3 regions of the Yersinia sp. SCPM-O-B-9106 (C-191) genome follow, and region 3 is predicted to be linked to each of the others. Evidence: predicted binding sites of a transcription regulator. Region 3 holds the regulator's gene; each other region holds the start of a gene.

Region 1 (7,578 bases), 2.1 Mb from region 3:
AATCGGGGATCCATAACTGTGCCAATGGTTGATTTTTCGTGACTGGCTGCTGATTGGCGCGCACATATAATTGCTCGATGATGCCATTTGCCCGCGCCGCAATCACTTGCACACTGCGTTCGTCTGTCGCCACGGTGCCGTAGCCAGTAAGCCGATGGTTGAGTGCGCGCATTTCTGCCGCCGCGGTGCGCACCCCCAGATTTTGCTGTTGGCGGGCGCTGATTGTCACGCCGCCATCTTCCACAGTTTCACCGGCATAGCGCGGCACCAGTTCCATATCCATAAACGGCGATTTCCCGGGTTTATCAAAGCGTTGTCCGGGGGACATCGGGTCATACCAATAAAGCACTTTGCGGCCGCTTTCTGCTGTGACGTCAGAGTTTGCGGTAGCGGTTGGCGTAGAATCTGAGGCCGGTTTCCCGAGCAGATAACCGCCGAGGCCGCTGATAACGGCGACGGCCACTAAAGTCAGGCTAAATAGCTTTTTCATCGCACGCTCTCCTGCGGGGTCAGATAACGGATGGCTGCCCAAGTGCGAGCTAATTCTCTGGCGGCATTGCTGGTATTGAGTTGGCTGTCGAGCAGGGCGCGCCTGGCTTCCAGCACGCTGCTCAAATCGCTTTTATTGGCCTGATATTGCGCCATCATCAAGTTAACGCGCTGTTTTTGCAGCGGTAAAACCTCGTCAGTTTGCCGCTGCCATAACTCTTGGGTAGCTCGATATTGCGCTAATAAAGTGTCGAGTTGCGCCCGATGGTCACGGGTCAACAATGTGAGTTGGTCGTTAGCTTCCATGGATCGCGAGACGTCGGCGGCATAGTCTTTATCCTGACGTTGTGAGCGGAACAGCGGCAAATCGACAGTGACCATGACACCCGCCATATCCTCATATTCTTCGGCGCGCTTGGCGTAATAAACCTCAATACCGACATCGGGAGTGGCCGCAATGGCGGATTGTGCTGAACGCGCTTTGGCGACTTCCGCTTCGCGGCTGGCGAGCAATATTTCTGGATGCTGCTGGATAGCATCGCGCAATACGGTGATATCCGCTGGCAGGCGGGAGAACTTGGGCAATGTGCCACTGACGTGCTGAACCTCAATACCGGTCAATTGGGTGAGCTGGGTTTGCGCCAAAGCCACATCGCGCTGTGCGGTGGTTAATCTGTCTTGCATGGCGGATAGGGTTAGGCGCGCATCCAAAACACTGCTGGGTAACGCGCCACCACTGGCGACTCCCGCCCGTTGCAGCGCTATCTGTTTTTCACTCTCCTGCACTAAAATCCTGGCATCCGTCACCGCTTGCTCAGTGAGTGCCAAATCCAGCCAGGCTTGTGCGGTTTCCCTTTGTAGCCGAGTGAGAATGGTTTCGCTGCCCGCCGCGGTTTTACGGGCTTCGGCGCTGAGAGTATCGGCCTTTCTTTGTCGTTTATCGCTGCTGACATAATCCTGCATGATACCAATCCGCTGCATGGTCATGCCCTCGCGGGTAAAGCGGCGGCCATTGTTGCCCCCCACCGGCAGGTTTTCAATGCCGAATTTCAATTTGGGATCAGGCAGTTGGGTGGCGGAACTGGCCATGTTTTCTAGTGCATTAACCTGATGTTGATTGGCCGATAGCTCGGCTGAGTAGTGCTCAGCAGAAACCAGCGCTTGTTCCAGAGTGATGTCTGCCGCATAGCCGATGGCGGGTAAACCGAATGCGGCGGCGAGCAACAAGCGGGTCAATCCTATCCGCAAGGCAGCGGTGGGCCGCCCCTGTCGAGGGTGATTCGAGTGATTCATGATTGCTCCCGCCTTACGGTTGTTGCGCTGAAATAGCGGTGAGCTGATAGCCCTGTTCAGTCTGGCGGAAGCTGAATGCGACTTGCGTGCCGACCGGGAGCGGGGCGGCAACCAAGTTATTCGGCAGATCGAATGTCATGGTCATCGGCGGCCAGTTTAGGGCCGGAATGGCACTGTGGGCGATGGAAACGCTGTTGGTATTCCAGGTTTTTATTTGCCCGCGAGAGTGATAACTATTGGTGTCTGTGGCGGTGGTTTCAGCCATCATCGCCCCATGATTATGGGACATTGGCATGTTGTCGGCCATCGACGGAGTGGCGGCAAACAGGGGCGCAGAGAATAGAGTAACAGCAAAAAATAATGCACTAATAGTGGCAGATACAGCGTTGAATAAGGAACTCATGGAATAACTCCAAAATAGAATTAGCACAACACACCGCGGGAAAGCGGCCTGAAAGATGTGGTTAACTCTGTCTGGATCTATTCTCTAAATCGGCAGAAAACAATTTCGGTGGGTGGCCCGACAATGGGCGGCATATGCCAGTCGAGGCGACGCACACCGGGGGCTTGTTGGATATCCGCCAGCACTAACTCAGTGTGAGTTGGCAATGCTGCCAACACCAGCATCCCGCTGTCAGACTGAACTGAATCGGGGAGACAGTGTTTTTCACACAGGGAATTTTGCGCCGGGCCATGGGACATTTCCATCGACGACAACATTTGTTGCATCGGGTCTGATTGCAAATGCCCTTGATGCTGGCTAAAGACCGGCGAGTCGGCAGGGGCGATATCACACTGATGACCGGCTATCGCCAGTTGGGTATTCAGGAAAAACCAGCAGGTTACCAGCAGCATACCGCACAGGCGCTTTTTACAGGCGCGCGTTCGGTGCATAAGCTGTGATATTCCCTTAAATGCTGGCATTTTTACCTTGAGTCAGTGGTGTGATGGGGTGATGCTTGCTAGCAAGTATAGGATTATCTCACTGTTTTTAGAATGGTTTTGGCCGGTTACACGGAATAAAACAAAAAGTTTCTGAAATGTTATTCGGCTGAATTTGTTCAATTTATTGTTAAAATTACAGCAGGAAGAGGGCGAAAATTTACTTTTCTTTAAGCAATTCTTATCCCATTAGGATAAAAAACGCGCCAGTATGGGCCACCGGCGCGGTTGAAAATAAAAACTTACCAAGAATAACTGACGGTTGCGGTAGCGACACGACCACTGCCATAGAAACAGGCCGCCATTTGTGCGCAACTGGCCACATATTCTTTGTTGAATATGTTGTTGACGTTAACCTGCAAACTGGTGCCTTTCATCGCGGGCAGTGCTTGCCCCAGTTCATAGCGCATCATCCAGTCATATAGTGTTACCGCCGGGACTTTAAAGCTGTTTTTTCCATCACCCCAACTGGTGCCGATATACCGCACACCGACGCCAGTAGACAAGCCGTCCACCACACCTTTATCAAAGCTATACATTCCCCATAATGAGGCCGAATGATTAGGTGTTCGTGATGGCATTTTGCCTAGTTCAGCGGCATTTTTGGTTTCACGCACTTTGCCTTTCGTGTAGGTATAAGCGGCGATCAGGTTGATATTGTCGTTAATTTCACTGTTTAATTGTGTTTCTATCCCCTGGGACTGGACTTCACCAATGGGAACACTGTAGGCCAGCACTGAGTCGTATTGGCTGATATTTTTCTGACGTAAATCATACAGTGCGGTGGTCAGTAGGGTACTACTGCCCGGAGGCTGGTATTTAATGCCTAACTCGACCTGACGTGCTGTTACGGGGTCTAGTGCACCCGTACCAGGAGCGCCTTTGGCAGTGCTAGGTTCAAATGAGGTGCTGTAGCTGATATAGGGCGAGATACCCGAATCAAAGGCATATAACACACCGCCACGGCCAGTAAATGCTTTATCGTCTTGTTGATCTTGCGTGACGCTTTTACGGTTCATTGTTTTTAACTGTGACCAGTCATAGCGCCCCGACAGCAGGAAATTCCACTTATCTAACTCAATTTGGTCTTGTAAATAGATCCCGACCTGATCAAGTTTGGTTAAATCACTGCTATTGAGCGACAGGTCACTGTCCTTAATATTCAGGCCATAAGTCGGTGATACCCAATCCAAATTGTATGCTGGCAGCACTTTACCCATATAGAACCGGCTATCAATACGGGTGCGTTTATAATCTAACCCCGTCAGCACCGTGTGATTTAGCTGTCCCGTCCAGAAATCGGCTTGCAACTGGTTATCGACTGCAAACTCGGCCGTGGTCTGGCGTTCGATTTGCGGGCGACGGGTCATTGTGCGGTTATCTGCCAGTAAATCCATAAAGACCAGATATTTGTAATCTTGCTTGTTGTGGCTGTAACGCAGATTTTGGCGGAATTTAAAGGTGTCATTGATGTAATGTTCAAGGGCATATCCGACGGAAGTTTGCTCGCGTTCAGATTGATCAAATGACGGGTCACTGACGTTAAAATCGTAAGGTATTTTGCCGTAGGGGGTACCAAACACCGTGCCAATTGCCGGTAAGAAGTTACGCGAGCCGGCCTTAGGTTCTTTCTGATAGCTGGTCAGTAAGGTAAAAGTGGTGTCTTCGTTCGGGATGAAAGTTATTGCTGGGGCGATAGCAAAACGCTCCTGCTTATAGGTATTAACTGCATCATCCTGTGTCCTGCCAATCCCATTAAGGCGATAGAGAACTTTACCCTCATCATCTAACACACCGCCAAAATCAAAGGCGGCTTCTGCCCGGCTATTATTACCAGCCCCGACCTGCACTTTATGAATACTTTCGGCTGTCGGGCGCTTGCTGACCATATTGATCAGGCCGCCTGGGTTGACCTGGCCATACAGCACCGAGGCCGGGCCACGGACGACTTCAACTCGCTCCAATAACCATGGGTCAATCTGGCCGCCGCGCCGTGCGCCACCCAGCGAGTTGTAGCTTAATCCATCCAGAAAACGCGGTGCGTAGCCGAAGCCACGAATGATAACTTCATCATTCATATTGGAACCACCGCGATATTCCGGCACGACACCGGCAGTATAACGCAATGCTTGTGCCACGGAAGTTGCACCTTGCTCCTGCATTTGCTGGCTGGTAATCACGGAAATGGATTGTGGAGTACGGATAAGCGGGGTATCGGTTTTAGTGCCGGTTGAACTATTTTTAGCAACGAAACCATCATCTTGTTGCCCGCTACCTGCTTTGGCAACCACCACTAATTTATCTTCTTTTGTCGCCGTTGCTTCTTTCGCGGTGGTTGCCGCGAAAGCCTGTAGAGCCGGTATTAATATAAGTGCAGAGGTTAATAAGGTTTTTGATGCGTAGCTTGCCCGGAATAGCAATTTCCCTGGCATCTTCTTGCCTGAAATATCAAACATGATTTATCCCTACCTAGAAACACAATAATAAAACGTGCTGGAACCCATCCGGCCTTATACCTTTCATCTTGCAAACTGCAGGTGTTGGTTGCACTCAATAACCCGAATCACTTACTTGTGTAAGCTCATTGGGATTATCTCCTTTACCGCCTTCCTACATCTTGAAATCTATTGGGTTTATTTATTAACCGGTATGGCGATAAGAAAACTTTCTGCCCATTCAATTCCTTCTCGGCACCGCAGAACGCCCTTACTCATATTGCGGGAATAAAGGGGTACTCAAGAATGAACATGCATATGGTATTGCAAATACTAATGGTTCTCAATATTATTTGTATTCACACAATAAACACAAATATATTTAATTTGGTTGCTTGTGGACATACATTGGCTTGATGTGTGGTGTCTTGATGTGTAGTGAATAGAAACTTAGGCAATGAAATCAAAAGGATTGGGTGTGAGCACGACAAATGAACAGATTGATAGCCAGAGTTTGTTAGCAGACCCTCTGGCTGGCAGTGATACATGGTGGCAGCAGATTGCACTGCGGGGAACACCGCTGGTGGAGCCGGTTACTGCTGGCAAGGTGAAATTGACATTCCTCTGGCGGGAGCCGCCCGCCAAGGCGGGGAGCGCTGTTTATAGCCGTGTCTATATTGATGTTAACGGCGTGACTGATCACCACAGTCCCAATCCTGAAACTCTACAGCGCCTGGGCCAGAGCAATGTTTGGTATTGGCAGGCTGAAGTGGAATCTGATTTCCGGGGCAGCTACAGTTTTATTCCTGTTGTTGAAGAACATTGTTTGAATTTACCTGAGGGGACACCACAAGAGCGCCGTCAGGCGCAGCGCAATTGGTGGATCTCACTGATGGATTTAGCTGAAAACGATCCGTTCAATCCTACAGCTCCCCATTACAGCTATCGCGGGAAACCACTTTCGGCGGTGCATTTAGCCGATGCTTTGCCCCAGACGGCCTGGCAGCCCATTGATGCGGGCCAAAAACTCCCAACAGACCCAAAACGGCTGCAACTGATTAGCTGGAATAGCAAGTTGCTCGGTAATAGCCGTAATGTGTGGATTTACCACACACTCGGTGCCGAAGATAAAGCTGAGCGGCCGCTGGCTATTTTACTCGATGGTCAATATTGGGCGCATGGGCAATCGATTTTTGGTGTGCTGGACAGAGAAACTGAAGCCGAACGCCTACCTGCCAGTGTGTATATCTTGATCGACATTATCGACCAACCTCATCGCGCAGTGGAATTGCCCTGCAATCAGGATTTCTGGCAAGCGCTGCAAACGGAGTTACTGCCACAAGTGGCCTTGTTGCAACCTTTCACTGACAAAGCCTCTCGCACTCTAGTCGCCGGACAGAGTTTTGGCGGGCTAGCTTCGCTTTATGCCGGATTACATTGGCCTCAGCGTTTTGGTTGTGTGCTGAGTCAGTCAGGTTCCTTTTGGTGGCCAGATGTCGACAATTTCAAAGCACTAACCGCCGGAACTGCCGAGCGGCAGGGCTGGCTGACAGAGCAGGTTTATCAAGGTGTGGGCGCTGACCATCCATTGGATATTTTTATGGAGGCGGGCCGCCGTGAAGATGTGATTTATCAAGTTAATGAGGCCATGAGTGAAGCACTGCGGCAGGCTGGGCATCGGCTGCATTACCGAGTTTATTCAGGGGGCCACGATTCCTTGTGCTGGCGTGGCGGCTTGATTGATGGATTGCACTTTTTATTAGGTTCCTCAGATTCAAAATAAGGATATTTACGCCATGAACATTTACGCCATGAACAATGAAACAGAAACACCCACCAACCCGTTTGATAACGAAGATCTGCCTTTTTTTGTGCTGATCAATGAGCAGCAGCAATACAGCTTGTGGCCCCAGATTACGGCGATTCCGGCAGGATGGGAAATTGTTCATGGGCCGCAAAGCCGGTCAGATTGTGTGAAATATCTTGAGGTTAATTGGACCGACATGCGCCCGGCCAGTTTGATTCGTGCAGAGGCTGGCCTGCAATAACGCGGGCCGTGGGCTAAAGGAATTATCGGATTATCGCGGCTCCACCTGCTGCAATAAATCCTGTGTTGCCAAAAAAAGGAATACCCATCGTGTCAGAGGATTCAATCTCCCTTGTTGCTGCTGTCGAGCTGCCCTTGGTGGCGGCACAGCCCGGAATCTGGTTTGCTGATCAGTTAAGTCAGCAAAAGAACATGTTTACCGTGGCCCATTATATTGAACTGGCGGGGCCGCTGGAGAGGGAACTCTTTAGCCGTGCCGTTAGCCAAGGGCTGGCGGAGGCCGATACTCTCCATGCGCGTTTTGTTGATGGCGACGATGGCCCGATGCAGCGCATTCCCATACAGCGCCAGGCGGCTGACATGCCTAAGCTG
Region 2 (7,578 bases), 510 kb from region 3:
ACTCAGTTAACTATTAGCGGTTCATCTATTGTTGCGGATCGTGCGGCATCACGGGAATCTCTTAGTTGGAGTTTGTCCGATAAGTTGGGTCAATATGGCTTATTACTGGCAAAGCTTCCTTCAGAGAACCCGCTCAATTCAGATCAGCAACAATTAGTGAATATGTTAGTTGAGCAATTGACCAGCACATTGGCACTGGAAAGTCAGGCCAGACACCAGCAGCAATTACTGCTTATGGAAGAGCGTTCCGCCATTGCCCGCGAACTGCATGACTCCATCGCTCAGTCACTTTCCTGTTTGAAAATACAAATTAGCTGTTTGCAAATTCAGGTTCCGGACTTGCCAGAACCCAGTAAGTTATTGATTAAGCAAATGCGCGATGAACTTAATACTGCCTACCGCCAACTACGTGAGTTGCTGACCACCTTCCGTTTGAAACTCAATGCCGCGACATTACAGGCCGCACTTCAAACATTGGTCAATGAATTCAGCGAGCGCGCCAACTTGCCTATTACACTCGATTTCAACTTACCGCCAGATGCAGTTCCTAACCATCAAGCCATTCATATGGTCAATATCGCGCGGGAAGCACTGAATAATATTTATAAGCATGCCCGCGCCAGTGAGGCCGCAGTCAACGTCATGGTCGAGCAAGGTGATATCGTCATGTCAATCATCGACAATGGCCGTGGGATTGGTCAAGCCAGTAAGCGGCCAAATCATTACGGCCTGATGATTATGCATGATAGAGCCGCCAGCCTGAATGGGCATTGTGATATTCGCCAACGGGAATCAGGTGGGACAGAGGTACGGGTGCAATTTACCCCGGACAATGATGATCTTGACTGACGATTTTGTCAGAATCATCAGACCATTTTACTGATAAGCTAAATTTCGTAATCAAGCACCACTTCATCTACTGCTTCCGCCAACACTTTCTCTTTAATGTCATGTAGGGAAAGTGTTGGATTGCAGAGTTGGATAAAGAACCAGATAAAGTTACGTTGTAACTGCCCCCGTTTTAACCCCAACCATACTGTATTGGCATCAAACAGATGCTCAGCATTGAGCCGTACCAGACCTTTGTCGCGATGTGCTTCATAAGACATATCCGCCAAAATACCTACGCCCATGCCCAGTTCGACATAGGTTTTAATGACATCAGAATCTTGTGCGCTGAGGGCAATATCGGGGGTTAATCCTGCATTTTTAAAAGCATTATCCAGACGGGAACGGCCAGTTATTCCTTGCCGGTAAGTAATTAATGGCAAGGTACTCAAGGTTTCCAGAGTAATGTTCGATTCTTGTGTTAATGGGTGATTTTCTGGCACCACAATCGCGTGGTGCCAGCGATAATAAGGAAATGCTGCGACAGATTCATCACTCATCAATAATTCAGTGGCAATGCCGATATCGGCCTCGCCGGATCGCAACATCGCGGTAATTTCTTGCGGATTTCCTTGGCTAATCACCAACTTGACCTGCGGATACAACAAGCGAAACTCTTTAATCACTCGCGGTAAGCTATAACGTGCTTGAGTATGTGTAGTCGCTATATGTAGCTGCCCACTATCATTATTGCTAAATACATCTGCCAGACGGCGGATTTGATTAGCATCATTTAACATGCGCTCCGCGACGGTCAGTAACTCTTTGCCCGGCTCAGTCATCCCCAATAGCCGCTTTCCTCGTCGGATGAATATCTCAATGCCTAATTCTTCTTCCAACTCGCGGATATGCCGGCTGACACCGGACTGCGAAGTAAATAGTGTGTTTGCCACTTCGGTCAGATTGTAATTGCAACGGGCTGATTCCCGAATAATTTTAAGCTGTTGGAAATTCATACTAAGCCCCTTTCATTTCATTCTGTTTGATATACCCAAAGAACCCGGCGTTACAGATAGGCGGTGAGTGAAGGTCACCAATAATGCTGCGGCGGCTTCACGTCCGAGGGGTAGCAATAGATTTACGGGGGATATGGGTGACAAACAAATACAAAAAAACCGTTGCTTATGTTTTTTTGTACTAAGCAAAGTGAATGGCATTCCTAAAAAGGTGTCTTTAGACGTGAAATTGAGAAATAGCCTTATTTTTCAAAAAATAAAAATTTATAGAACATGGCAAATTTGACTCAGCCAAATGCTCAAAAACAAAATCGGCTATAATAAATAACTTTTTAATATAGCACCTTGCCCTGCTCCCGCCGCGATCAATGCCGCTTTTCGTGTTTCTTATATTGTTCTTATGCAACTTGTCTTTATAAAAATTACTTTCATGCAAATAATTATCATTAAGATTTATTAATGGTATAATTCATCTCTTATAAAACACCATAAAATCAGAAGGAAAGACTGTGACCCAAAAATCAACCACAGCAACCTCAGCCCCCCCTAAATATCGTCCAACTCCTCCGCGCTTGGTGCAGGTAAGAAAGGTGGCAGACACTTCCCCACATTTGCGTAGAATCACTTTCCACAGCCCAACATTGCATAACTACCCAGCTGATTGTGCTGGGGCGCATCTGAAAGTCTTCCTACCATTAGCCCATCAAACACAGCCGGAATTACCGGTTCTTGGCGAGAAAGGCCCACAATGGCCCGCAGCAGATGTGCGCCCCATTGTTCGAACCTATTCTGTTCGCGCCATCCGTCCTGAAACTTGTGAAATAGACATTGAATTCGCCATTCATGACCATAGCGGCCCAGCGGTAGATTTTGCTCGTCATGCCAAAGTGGGTGATTGGATAGGGATAACGAATCCTGGCGGGCCTGAAACCATGCTACCTGCGGCAACATACAGTTATCTGGTTGGAGATCCTTCTTCACTGCCCGCCATCGCCGCATTGTTGGAAACATTACCCGCCAATGCGCAAGGGCATGCCATTATTCGTGTCGATACTCCGCAAGATGTGCTTAATCTGGTGAAACCGGCGGGTGTTGAACTTAGTTGGATTATTGGCGGTACCGAGAAAACCGATGATGTTGTCACCCAATTCTGCGCACTGGATTTGCCGATGGAAGAAGCGACATTTTGGCTGGCCGGTGAAGACCGGATGGTGGTGCAGTTGCGCCGTTACCTGCGCCGTGAAAAAAGCTGTGACCGCCAGCAACTCTATGCCGTCCCTTATTGGCGTGAGGGTTTGAATGAAGAGGATTATCATCACAAACGCCATGAAGTGATGGACAATATTGACGACTAGATCTCATTAATATCTGTAGAATCAATGGACATTACTTTGTCGTGTCCATTTTACTGATTCTTTTTTGCCTTTTCCCGTTAAAACCTTGTAAATTTCCTGCGACAATTCCCTGTTATTTGTTAGTCTTAAAGCTACTTAGCCTGCAATACGGCACTTAATTATCGTTAAATGGCTCTAATGCCCATTTAGCGCAGTAAAGTTATTAGGAGCGTGCTCGAAATGAAGTCGCAAAATGATCCTGGCCGATCTAAATCTCGCCATCACGAATATTCCCTTCTCCTGCCTATTTTTGCGCTGGTTATCCTTAATATTTGGGGAGATACCAGCAATTTTGCTGCCATTATCGTGATCAACCTGATTGCACTGGTCGGTATTCTGAGTAGTGCTTTCAGTGTCGTTCGTCATGCTGACGTTCTGGCACACCGTTTGGGCGAACCTTATGGTTCATTGATCCTCAGCCTATCCGTGGTGGTGTTGGAGGTCAGTTTGATCTCGGCGATGATGGCAACAGGCGATGCTGCACCCGCATTGATGCGCGACACACTCTATTCCATCATCATGATTGTTGTCGGGGGGTTGGTCGGGGTGTCCTTGCTGCTCGGTGGGCGTAAATTTGCGACCCAACATGTCAATTTAGTCGGTATTAAACAGTATCTGATGGCTATCTTCCCGTTAGCTATCATTGTGTTGGTATTACCCAGCACTTTGCCAGATGGCAGTTTTAGTGTGGCACAATCACTGGTTGTCGCGGCAATTTCAGCGGCGATGTATGGTGTTTTCCTGCTGATTCAAACCAAAACCCACCAAAGTTTGTTTGTCTACGAACATGAAGATGATGGTGATGACCCTCACCACGGTAAACCGTCTTCTCACAGTAGCCTGTGGCACACAGTTTGGCTGTTAGTTCATTTAGTTGCGGTTATCGCGGTTACCAAATTTGATGCTAACCCATTGGAAGCGCTGTTGACCGAGTTAAACGCACCCGCGAAATTTACCGGTTTCCTGATTGCCTTACTTATCCTGTCACCGGAAGGGTTGGGAGCATTAAAAGCGGTGTTGGCGAATCAGGTTCAGCGAGCAATGAATCTGTTCTTTGGTTCGGTGCTGGCCACCATTTCACTGACCGTGCCGGCGGTAACTTTAATTGCCGTACTGACGGGGCAAGAGTTGAACTTTGGTCTGGAAGCGCCACATATCGTGGTCATGGTCAGTGTCTTGATTCTGTCGCAAATCTCATTCTCTACCGGTAGAACCAACGTGCTCAACGGCACCGCCCATCTGGCCTTGTTTGCCGCGTATATGATGACGATTATGTTGTAGCGACAATTCTTTGTCGATATCCCCGTAAGGGGATAAGCAAAGGGCAAGCGTTTGATGCGCTTGCCCTTTTTTATCAGCTCATCTACTCATAAACTTGAATTATGAATAAGCATTCAAAGTATGCTGACAGAGCGCAGAGCGGACACAGTCCTGCTTATCAAAGCGGATTATGCCAATCATTTCATCCTCAGCAAAACGCTCCAATGCATCGCTGAGACCTGATTTCACGCCACGCGGCAAGTCGCATTGGGTGATATCACCATTAACGATGACCGTGACATTTTCACCGAGACGGGTCAGAAACATCTTCATTTGGCTGGCGGTCACGTTTTGTGCCTCATCGAGGATCACCACCGCATTCTCAAAGGTACGCCCGCGCATATACGCGAAAGGCGCAATTTCAACTTTGCCGATTTCCGGCCGTAGACAATATTGCATGAAAGAAGATCCGAGGCGGCGCAGCAGAATGTCATACACCGGGCGGAAGTAAGGCGCGAATTTTTCAGAGATATCACCGGGCAGGAAGCCCAAATCCTCATCTGCCTGTAACACAGGTCGCGTCACAATTATCCGATCAACTTCTTTATGAATTAATGCTTCAGCGGCCTTGGCCGCGCTGATAAAGGTTTTACCACACCCTGCTTCACCGGTAGCGAAGATGAGTAGTTTACTTTCTATGGCTGATAAGTAATGACCTTGAGCTTCCGTACGCGCCTGAATAACGGAGGTATCACGGCTATCCCGCGCCATACCTATTGATTCAACACCGCCCATTTGCACTAACGATGTCACGTTTTCTTCCTCACGTTGGCGATGGCTACGTGAATCACGTCTAATAACACGTTTAGCTTCACGACGAGCTTTGATCACTGCTTTCTGTCTTCCCATAGTGGCACCTTTCAGTTTGATTCAACTACCGCCGAGCAAAAATTGCCCGCGCGATGATGTTTCACATTCAGATGAGGTTTTGGCTTCCTTTGCAGCCAATAATAGCCAATGAAAATGCGAATAAAGTTAGCCCCCCAGCCCAATAAGCCGGATGAAAACAATATCGCAAGGGAGTGATAACGTGATGTTGATACTGGAAACGAGGATGACGAAAATACTGGAATTTTAGAGTCGGAGAGTAAGCCCTCGTAACAACGAGTCGCTTGATTGAAACTTTGATTTTGTCTTAACAGCCCAATCATGGACTCTACCATTAGCGATCCCCGCAGTGATAAACAACAGCCTAAACTATAATCAGCTTAAACAATGCACCGTGTGAAAAATACCGCCAGATGATTACAGTATAATGACACTCGTAAAATTCGCGATAGCAAAATGTAAAAAAATATAACATTCCCATCTGCTCGTTTTTTACTCTAATTACTTTTTATATCACGCGATACTATTAACTCACTTTTAGTTCCCGGCATTAAACCGGCTTTGTTATTTCGCCCTTGCTTTTTTGTTTATTTTTTAAGCAAAGGCGATAATTAAAAATAACCTAACTAGACAATAAGATAGCGTTAATCTTAATTAATTTGGTGGTCATCAGCGGCTAATTCGTAAATCCTGTAAACGTGTTTTTTGCTTGCCTTCATTATCAAAGTTATCTCTCGCCAGCCAATCATTAAATGCTTGCTTAATGAGCGGCCATTCGCGGTCAGTGATGGCGTACCAATTGGTATCTCTATTACGCCCTTTGGTCACAATCGCCTGCCGAAATTGCCCCTCATACTGAAAACCAAATCTTATTGCAGCAGCATTTGAAGGCCCATTCAATGAATCACATTTCCACTCACAACGGCGATAACCTAATTTGTCGAATACATAATGTAAGAGTAAATAGATAGCTTCGGTACCGGCTGAATGACGTTTTAAGCGCGGTGACCAATTCACTGAACCAATCTCAATTACACCATTTTTTTCATCAATTCGCTGTAGGCCAACCGTCCCCAAAGCCACAGCAGATTGCGCCTCGACTACCGTATAGTGGAAAGCATCTTTAGCATTAATTAATGTTTGCAGATATTGCTGAAAATCCGCTTCACTTTCTGGCCGTTCACAATAAAAATAGGTCCAATCACTCGTATCGGCGGCCATGTGATAAGCCTGATACAAAGATATTTCATGTTTATCTGAGTCAACGGGAACCAAATGGCAAAAATTCCCCGGTAAATCGTCTGGTTGAGGTCGCAGTGCGGATTGCCAGTGCGGCAACTCTGCGCCAATAATTTGTCCGAAATGATTTTGATTCACTGTATGCTCCGGTTATCACGTCACTGTCAGAAGAATATCAAAAGGTTATCACCGCCATAATGTCTGGTAAATCATAGCAATATATAAGACAAAGGGGTAAATGAAAGCGGAGTTTTATGGAGCCAACTTGGGGGAATAACATAAAATAAATTCTGAATACCCGATATAAGTTAGCAATCAGGTATTCAGAGAAAAATAGCCCTTAGCCTCGGCGTAAATTAACCACCGGTGCAACTTCGGGAAGTTGTAACCCTTCTTTGACTTCCAACAGTTGCCCGTGTTCATCGTTATACAATGTGAGACAAGAGCCCGCTTTTAATTGCGCAATAACCTCACTCGACATTTCCATGCTATTCGCCAGTTCTTCATCATCCAAATGAGCCCGATGCCCACGGCGCTCAACTTGAAAACGCACTTGGTTATATTTGGCCCAAACAATTAGCACTATGGCATTAAATGCTGCAATGGCTGCATATAAGGCTAATGTCGTCAAACCGGCCAGAATATACATTCTGAACGGAACCGGCCCCATATTTGGCGCTTCATGGACCATATCCAGAAAGCCCTTCACAAACAGGAAGATAAAACCAAACCAAGCTAATGCCGTAATAATAATGTCAATCAAGCGCGGGATGAGCCGCTGTTCAGTATGAATCAGAAGTGTGCTCATGGTTTAACCCTCCCGATGCCGCGGTCTGGGCTTATCCAGCGCGCACGTTTACGTTTGGTATTCAGCATGACTTTTGGGAACGAAACCACGGTGGTGAACAAGCTCAGCATCCAGTAAACCATCGGATACCAGATGATCCAAAACA
Region 3 (7,578 bases):
TGAAAACAGCCGCGGCGAAAAATAGTGCTGAACAAAAAATGAACCGCGCGCAATGGATGTTGATTAAAAATCATACCCTGGGGAAAAGAAATGTATTTCCTGTGGAAAAATTGTGCAAAAAAGAATGAATTAGACCAATCTAATCACAGTAAAGCATTGTCGTTGCTCGGTTGGCTAGGGTATTATGGCGCGCTATAAATTTGCTGCGGAGTTTGGTGGCAAATGCAAATTCAGGCTGTTAGTTCATACTGAAATTAGTTGACATTGCAGGGTTATGAGCGATGTCAACTAATGAAGGTATCGGCCTGAAACGTGTAAACCGAATCATCAGAAATTTCTGATGTAAATCCCTTGTAGTACCGCTACCTATGGCAAAAGAACAAACGGATCGCACGACGCTGGATCTGTTCGCAGATGAACGCCGTCCGGGGCGCCCGAAAACAAACCCATTATCCCGTGATGAACAGCTTAGAATTAATAAGCGAAATCAACTACGGCGCGATAAAGTACGTGGCTTACGACGCGTGGAACTGAAGATTAATGCCGATGCCGTCGATGCTCTCAATAGCCTTGCTGAGCAGCGTAACATCAGCCGTAGTGAACTGATTGAACAGATGTTACTGGCTCAATTAGAACACTCACAAAAAGGGTTTTAATCCTGTCGGTTTTAGCCCCCATTGGTTTCAACCCCATTGGTTTTACCCCCATTGGTTTTACCCCCATCGGTTATCACGACGGCGTGGCGTAAGTGATTACGCCACGCCAATATCCTTACAGTCGTTTTTGAAAAACAGTCTTTGAAAAATAGAGCTAGAAAGTTTCCCAGTTTGTGTTGTTATCCACCTTACTCGTCGGCGTCGCCGCTAAAACCGTAGCCCGAGGTTTGGTTACCGGTTTGGCTCGCTCATCATCTGACCGCAATTTAAACACGGCTACCGCTTGGTTTAACTGAGCCGCCTGTTCCTCCAGCGAAGCCGCCGCTCGGGAAGCTTGCTGCACCAGCGCAGCATTTTGCTGAGTCACACTGTCCATCTCCGCCACCGCCTGCCCGACCTGAGTGATGCCTTTACTTTGCTCATCAGACGCCGAGGCTATCTCGCCCATTAAATCGGTGACATTGGTGATGGAACGAACAATTTCATCCATAGTTATCCCGGCACTTTCTACCAATGCCGAACCGCTGCTAACACGGCTTACTGATTCGGTTATTAAGCTATCAATCTCTTTCGCCGCCTGTGCACTGCGCTGAGCAAGATTGCGGACTTCACTGGCGACCACGGCGAACCCCCGACCTTGCTCTCCGGCTCTGGCCGCTTCAACGGCGGCATTTAGTGCCAGAATATTGGTCTGGAAAGCAATACTGTTAATTACCGTGGTAATTTCGGCTATTTTGCGTGAACTAGCGGAGATATCATCCATGGTATGCACCACATCGGCCACCAGCGCCCCCCCTTTTTTGGCGGTGATAGAAGCATTTGCCGCCAGTTGACTGGCGTGATGTGCATTATCTGCATTGTGTTTTACCGTTGCCGTCAACTGCTCCATACTCGCGGCTGTCTCTTCCAACGCCGCCGCCTGCTGCTCAGTGCGCGATGATAAATCCGTATTACCGGCAGAAATTTCTGCCGCCCCGTGATAAATCCCATCCGTGCTGCTGCGGATAGCTTTTACCGTGTTAGCTAAACTGGCCTGCACATCACGTAGCAGTGGAAACAATTGCCCGACACAGTTACGACCAAAATCCGCGATGGGCTGCCCAAGCTGGCCTGAAGCAATCACCCGAAAATGTGCGCGAATATTATCCAGCGGGCGCACCATGTTGATGACCAGGTAGCGATCCGTTACTAGCAAAATCACTAATCCCGCCACCAAAGCAGAGATTAATATCATGCTACTGATTTTGGTCAGACGAGCAAATTGCTCTTTAGCCACACCGATGGCTTTAGAGGCGGCATGATTAAAATCCTCCGCAACAGATCCATATTGGCGACTTAGCGCTGGCACTGTTTTTTTGGCTAAGTCCTCATAGACCGCGCTATTGTTATCCATTGCCGCCTGATACAGCGGCGTCACACCCTGATCAATTAATCCGCTCCACCCATCAATCACCCCATTCACCAATGCGGGGTCAATTTGTGCATGGTCGATGGCTTTAAACTGCGCCAACTTTTTTTTCAGATTCTCAAGTGCAACATTGGATGATTTGAGTTCTTTATCGGCATCCGCAATATTACCGCCCTGTCGATAATCTACTGAACGGGCCAGGCGTGTAACCATCCGAAAATATTGATCCGTCCCCTGATTGACCAAATTCATATTTTCAACCAACACACTGCTGGCATTAGTGGATTGTGTTAGTTGATTCAGTGATAACAATGTATAACCCGATACTCCGCCCCATAGCAGGCAAAAAGCCCCAAGCACCCAAAGTAGTGCGGCTCTGATGGTAATATTTCTTAAAAACTGCATGTTAGTTCCCCTTATATATCGGATACTTACCGTTAAAATCCTGGTGTTATTTGATGACCGAAAAGCAATAAAGGACGTTCCATACAGCTAACGACAACTCCTTTCCCGGCAAATTTTCATTTGACGGTTTCCCCCCTGGCACCGCAAATTGCAACCTTTCGGTTACATGAAGGTTATCGGCAATGACGTTATAAGGTTGAGCGACTCACAAAAATTTTATATCGCATAAACTTGATATCGGCCTGGCGAGATTTTCTGGCATTATATGGCCCTATACATGTGTTATATTATTGGGCAGAGCGCTCAGTAATTTGCATAACTATTTGAATTTAAGGGTATTAAGTTATATGGCAACTGTAGGCATTTTCTTTGGCAGCGATACTGGCAATACCGAAAACATTGCCAAGATGATCCAAAAGCAACTGGGCAAAGATGTTGCTGAGGTTCATGACATTGCCAAAAGCAGCAAAGAAGATTTAGAAAGCTTCGATATTCTGCTGATCGGTATCCCAACCTGGTATTACGGTGAAGCCCAGTGTGATTGGGATGATTTCTTCCCGACACTGGAAGAGATCGATTTCAACGGCAAGCTGGTCGCGTTGTTCGGTTGCGGCGACCAAGAAGATTACGCAGAATATTTCTGTGATGCGATGGGGACTGTGCGCGATATCATCGAACCACGCGGTGCTGCTATTGTCGGCCACTGGCCAACCGCAGGCTACCACTTCGAAGCCTCCAAAGGCTTGGCGGATGATGATCACTTTGTCGGTTTAGCTATTGATGAAGATCGCCAGCCAGAATTGACGAATGAACGTGTTAGCGCTTGGGTAAAACAGATCAGTGAAGAACTGAATCTCGCTGAAATTACCGGTTAACTTGCCGTGTCGGAAACGCGAGGGTGATGTTAAACATCAAACCGCGTTTCCGTTACCTCTAACGCCTCTCGCTATATACCCTAAATAATTCGAGTTGCAGGAAAGCGGCAAGTGAGTGAGGCCCGAATCATTGACTGGCCGAGTAACGAGAGCAGCCAACGCACATGCAGCTTGAAGGATGACGAATAGACTTGTTAAGCCGCCCACAGATCCGCATATTCATCCGTGCAAAATGAAAATAAACCGCTACAAATTTGTAACGTTACACCCAGCAACCATATACTTAAATGATGCAACAATCCCACCCATCAATACATTGCATGATTAATGGGGCAAAGTGTGCAATTATATCTTTGTTAACAACCACGGTTTTCATTTGGGGCTAGCAGTTCTATAATGAGACGCAATTGAGAATATTGCGCCACGGATGTCATAGGCTGAACGGCCTTAATTTGAATCGATAGTAATAGGACTGAATCCGCATGACTGACAACAACAAAGCCTTAAAAAATGCAGGCCTTAAAGTAACGCTGCCCCGGCTTAAGATTCTGGAAGTGTTACAAGATCCGGTTAACCATCACGTCAGCGCGGAAGATCTTTATAAAAAGCTGATCGATATCGGTGAAGAAATTGGTCTGGCGACGGTTTACCGCGTACTGAACCAGTTTGATGATGCTGGTATTGTGACCCGCCACAATTTCGAAGGCGGTAAATCAGTCTTTGAATTGACGCAACAGCATCATCACGATCATCTGATTTGCTTGGATTGCGGCAAAGTGATTGAATTTAGCAATGAAGAGATTGAAAAACAGCAACGTGATATTGCTGAAAAGCATGGCATCAAGCTGACCAATCATAGCCTGTATCTCTATGGCCACTGTGCCACTGGCAATTGCCGTGAAGACGAGTCTGCGCACGATCCAAAATAATATGGTTTTATCTCATTGATCATATAAAGATTTTCACATAATGCTGAAATAAGCAATTCGCAAGATGGCCGCCTTTCCCACAAGTTATTTCAGTTGGGAGTCAGGTGGTCATTTTTGTTACTGATCTCCTGCATCCCTCTCTTCGTGACAAATTCATTTTTTCATTACTCATTTAATGGCCATTCACATGAATTTGAAACAAAAAAAACCCCGGACTCGCCGGGGAAAAAACCATCAACTCAACTTCACATAATGTTGTTTACCTATACCCTAAATAATTCGAGTTGCAGGAAGGCGGCAATTGAGCGAATCCCTAGGAGCTGACACAAGTCAGTGACTGGGGCGAACAAAGACAGCCAACGCACATGCAGCTTGAAGTATAACGGGTATAAAAGCCTGGCAAACAGGAGTTAACATCAGACACAGCACTTTGACAGCAATAATCAGACTTTAACCGGCTCCGCACGGCTACTACGTTTACCATCCGGACTTGTCGAGCGAATCAACACGTCACCGCTGACTTTAGGTTGGGCTTTGACATCATATTTCTGCCATTGCTTACCGCCATCAGTGGAATACTCGATAATCAGCCCCGGCAAGGAAATGTTAGCTTCCAACTCCCCTGTAACGACACGCGCCCCCGGAACCGGTAAGCGGTAAGCAACACCGGCTTTATCCAGTTTCGCCAATTCACGTTGTCCCATAATATTGGCAAAACGCTGCCAATCTGAGTTCAACGCCTTAGTATCGACCATATGGGTTTCGCCACCTTTGTACTCGCGGCCCGCTTTATAATCTTGCTCCCATGGCGCACGATGCCAGGCACGTTCGGCCAGTGGTAATACCCGCGGAAAAATCATGTATTCCATCTGTTCGTCAGTCCGAACAGTTTCATTCCATGATTGGCCTGAAATACCGTGCACACCCGGCCAAGGTTTATCACTCTTGGCGCTGAAGTGATTACCGTCGCGGTCGACCGAGGTTTCAGCATTTTGCGGCATGTTATCCGGCGCGAAACTAAAGACTTTGGCTTCGTCGTTGAAGCGAGTTGCCCAGTAATAACCGCGTTCATTTGGGTTAACTTCATACGGCATGTCGAAATAGACATAATCTGGGTTGGACGCGACCACTTCATAGCCTTTATTGGCCCAATCATTGACTGAATCGGCCCCGCCCCAATAGAGGGTATCCCAGAAGTTAACGCCCACACGTTTGGTCGCAAAATCTTTCGAATCTTTGGCATCTTTAAGGCCATCTTGCCAGGCTTGCATTTTTTCGATGCCGTGGGCATTCACCAGCTTGCTGACTTCAATGGCGAAGTGGCTGGAAAGATGCTCAACATCCTGAATTTTTCCTTGCTTGACCATGTCCTGACAAACCTGTGATTTGGCCCACGGCTTATCTTCAACACTCTTATCAATGATGCCTTTGCCCGGCTCAATCGGGCTATTTTTGTCCTGGAACCCGGCCCCCAGACGGATGTTCTTGGCCTCATCGCCGCCAAAATGCCAAGTGTTTAGCGGCATACCGGCTTCTTTATGCATCTGAGCCATTTCGCCGATCACTTTGTCGACAAAGCGCTTAGAAGAATCCAGACATGGGTTGAGATAACTTTTGCGCTCATACAGTTGAACCGAGGTCGTTTGAGAATCATCAGTCGGGTCAACCAGACGGAATTCGTTGGCTTCTTTTTCTTTGCCCTGCTTCATCAAATTGTTGTAGCGGGCTTCCATTGATACCACGGCCGCACGAGCATGGGCTGGCATATCAATTTCAGGAATGACATCAATCTGACGCGCTTTAGCGTATGTGAGAATATCGATGTAATCAGCGCGGGTAAAATGGCCGGAACCCAGATTATTGCTATCCGGGCCAGAACCCAATTGTGGCAATAAACAGGTGGTTTCCGTTAAATCGTGGCAACGTTTGCTACCGACATCCGTCAGTTCTGGCAAACCTGGGATCTCAATACGCCAGCCTTCATCATCACTGAGGTGGAAATGGAATTTGTTCAGCTTGTAAGCGGCCATTTGATCGAGTAAACGCAGCACCGCATCTTTGGTTTTGAAGTTACGCCCGACATCCAGGAAGACACCACGATATTCAAAGCGCGGCGCATCTTTGGCCTCCAATGTTGCAATCTTCTTGCTACCGTCAACCGGCACTAAAGAAAGAATCGATTGCAAACCGTAGAACACCCCAGCAGGGTCAAAACCTATGACTTGCGCCCCTTTTTCGCCGATTTTCAGCTCATAGGCACCAGAAACGGCTAAATCACCTTTAAAAGCAGACGGTTGAATCAGCGTTTTAATCGGGAAGCCAGCAGAATCCGACTTCAAACCCAGTAACTCAAAACGCTGTTGTGCAGCATCAGCGGCTGGTTTTGGTAAAGCGCTCAGGTCAAGAGCAACGCCTTGACTCAAATCAGCATCTTGTTTGTGAATCTTCACTTCCATCGGCGTCGGGATAATCTGCCCGCGCAGGTTAGCTGCTGCCAACCTTTTCACTGCTTCGTTTTTAACAAAACGGGATTCCGGCGTCATCAGCACATTATTGTCGTCTTTAGTGCGCTTCCACTGATCGCCAGTAAACTGAGTCAGATATTCATTAATATCCTCAGTATCGGTGCTTTTCAGGACTTTTGGTTTCGCATCACCTGAAGTGGCATACCAACGCGGCATAAAGTCAGTGGCAAATAACTGCCAGTATTCGCCGGTGATCGGGATTTCAACCGCCTGATTGGCGGGGAAGCCAGTGAATTTAGCGGTAGGTTCAATTTTATGCAGGTCGCCAGTCAGGTGAGTAATTTTGAATTGGTCGTCATCGGTAGTCAGAATCCGACGGATGCTGTGGAAGTAAATGGCCCAATCTTGGCCTTTGATCTCATCCCCGGTGTTGGTCAAAGTAATCAAGACCTTATTACATGATGCCCAGTCAGCCCCCAACTTGGCACAATCCACGCCATTTTCAGCAGCGCGGTTATCTAGTATTTTATAGTTAACTTTCAACGTGCTGAGTTGATCCACAAGCTGTTGGTTAGTGGTGTCCGCATGCGCGTACCCCATCAAGCCAAAGGTTGCGGTTATTGCCGCTAACGCGTTCAATCTGAATTTGTTCATCACTAACCTCATCCGTAATGAATAATCACTGCCAAAATCGCTACTGGCAGTCATTATTGTTAGTTCAACTTTTGTCGTGAACTTAATTAATTGTTTTTGCGAATTTCTTGCCACAGCTTGCCACACTGCGCGTCATAGGCTTGACCATTGCCGGTATGGGCTGCATCAATACAACGCTGATAATCC

Evidence for each region. Region 3 encodes Fur, which represses iron uptake genes when iron is present. Its sites were predicted from a motif close to ATAATAATGAGAACNACTATCAA; they were not measured.
Region 1: a site for Fur is predicted at 5,490-5,512, ahead of fes (enterochelin esterase). Genes of this name have one in related genera too.
Region 2: a site for Fur is predicted at 2,275-2,297, ahead of OP863_RS08810 (siderophore-interacting protein). Genes of this name have one in related genera too.

The regions. Positions count from the first base shown of each region.
Region 1 is NZ_CP110791.1:3,727,059-3,734,636, reverse strand. Features, by position in the region: gene OP863_RS16910 (efflux RND transporter periplasmic adaptor subunit) at 1-490, opposite strand, end outside; gene OP863_RS16905 (TolC family protein) at 487-1,782, opposite strand; gene OP863_RS16900 (copper-binding protein) at 1,796-2,185, opposite strand; gene OP863_RS16895 (hypothetical protein) at 2,263-2,676, opposite strand; gene OP863_RS16890 (TonB-dependent siderophore receptor) at 2,967-5,180, opposite strand; gene fes (enterochelin esterase) at 5,638-6,942, shown strand; gene OP863_RS16880 (MbtH family protein) at 6,956-7,207, shown strand; gene OP863_RS16875 (non-ribosomal peptide synthetase) at 7,297-7,578, shown strand, end outside.
Region 2 is NZ_CP110791.1:1,904,781-1,912,358, reverse strand. Features, by position in the region: gene narX (nitrate/nitrite two-component system sensor histidine kinase NarX) at 1-849, shown strand, start outside; gene cbl (HTH-type transcriptional regulator Cbl) at 888-1,844, opposite strand; gene OP863_RS08810 (siderophore-interacting protein) at 2,354-3,199, shown strand; gene chaA (sodium-potassium/proton antiporter ChaA) at 3,419-4,519, shown strand; gene phoH (phosphate starvation-inducible protein PhoH) at 4,619-5,407, opposite strand; partial or broken gene OP863_RS19995 (hypothetical protein) at 5,475-5,721, opposite strand; gene OP863_RS08795 (GNAT family N-acetyltransferase) at 6,056-6,763, opposite strand; gene pgaD (poly-beta-1,6-N-acetyl-D-glucosamine biosynthesis protein PgaD) at 6,966-7,433, opposite strand; gene pgaC (poly-beta-1,6-N-acetyl-D-glucosamine synthase) at 7,430-7,578, opposite strand, start outside.
Region 3 is NZ_CP110791.1:1,399,122-1,406,699, reverse strand. Features, by position in the region: gene ybfE (LexA regulated protein) at 369-656, shown strand; gene OP863_RS06445 (methyl-accepting chemotaxis protein) at 811-2,469, opposite strand; gene fldA (flavodoxin FldA) at 2,817-3,344, shown strand; gene fur (ferric iron uptake transcriptional regulator) at 3,827-4,273, shown strand; gene OP863_RS06430 (beta-N-acetylhexosaminidase) at 4,717-7,392, opposite strand; gene chiQ (ChiQ/YbfN family lipoprotein) at 7,479-7,578, opposite strand, start outside.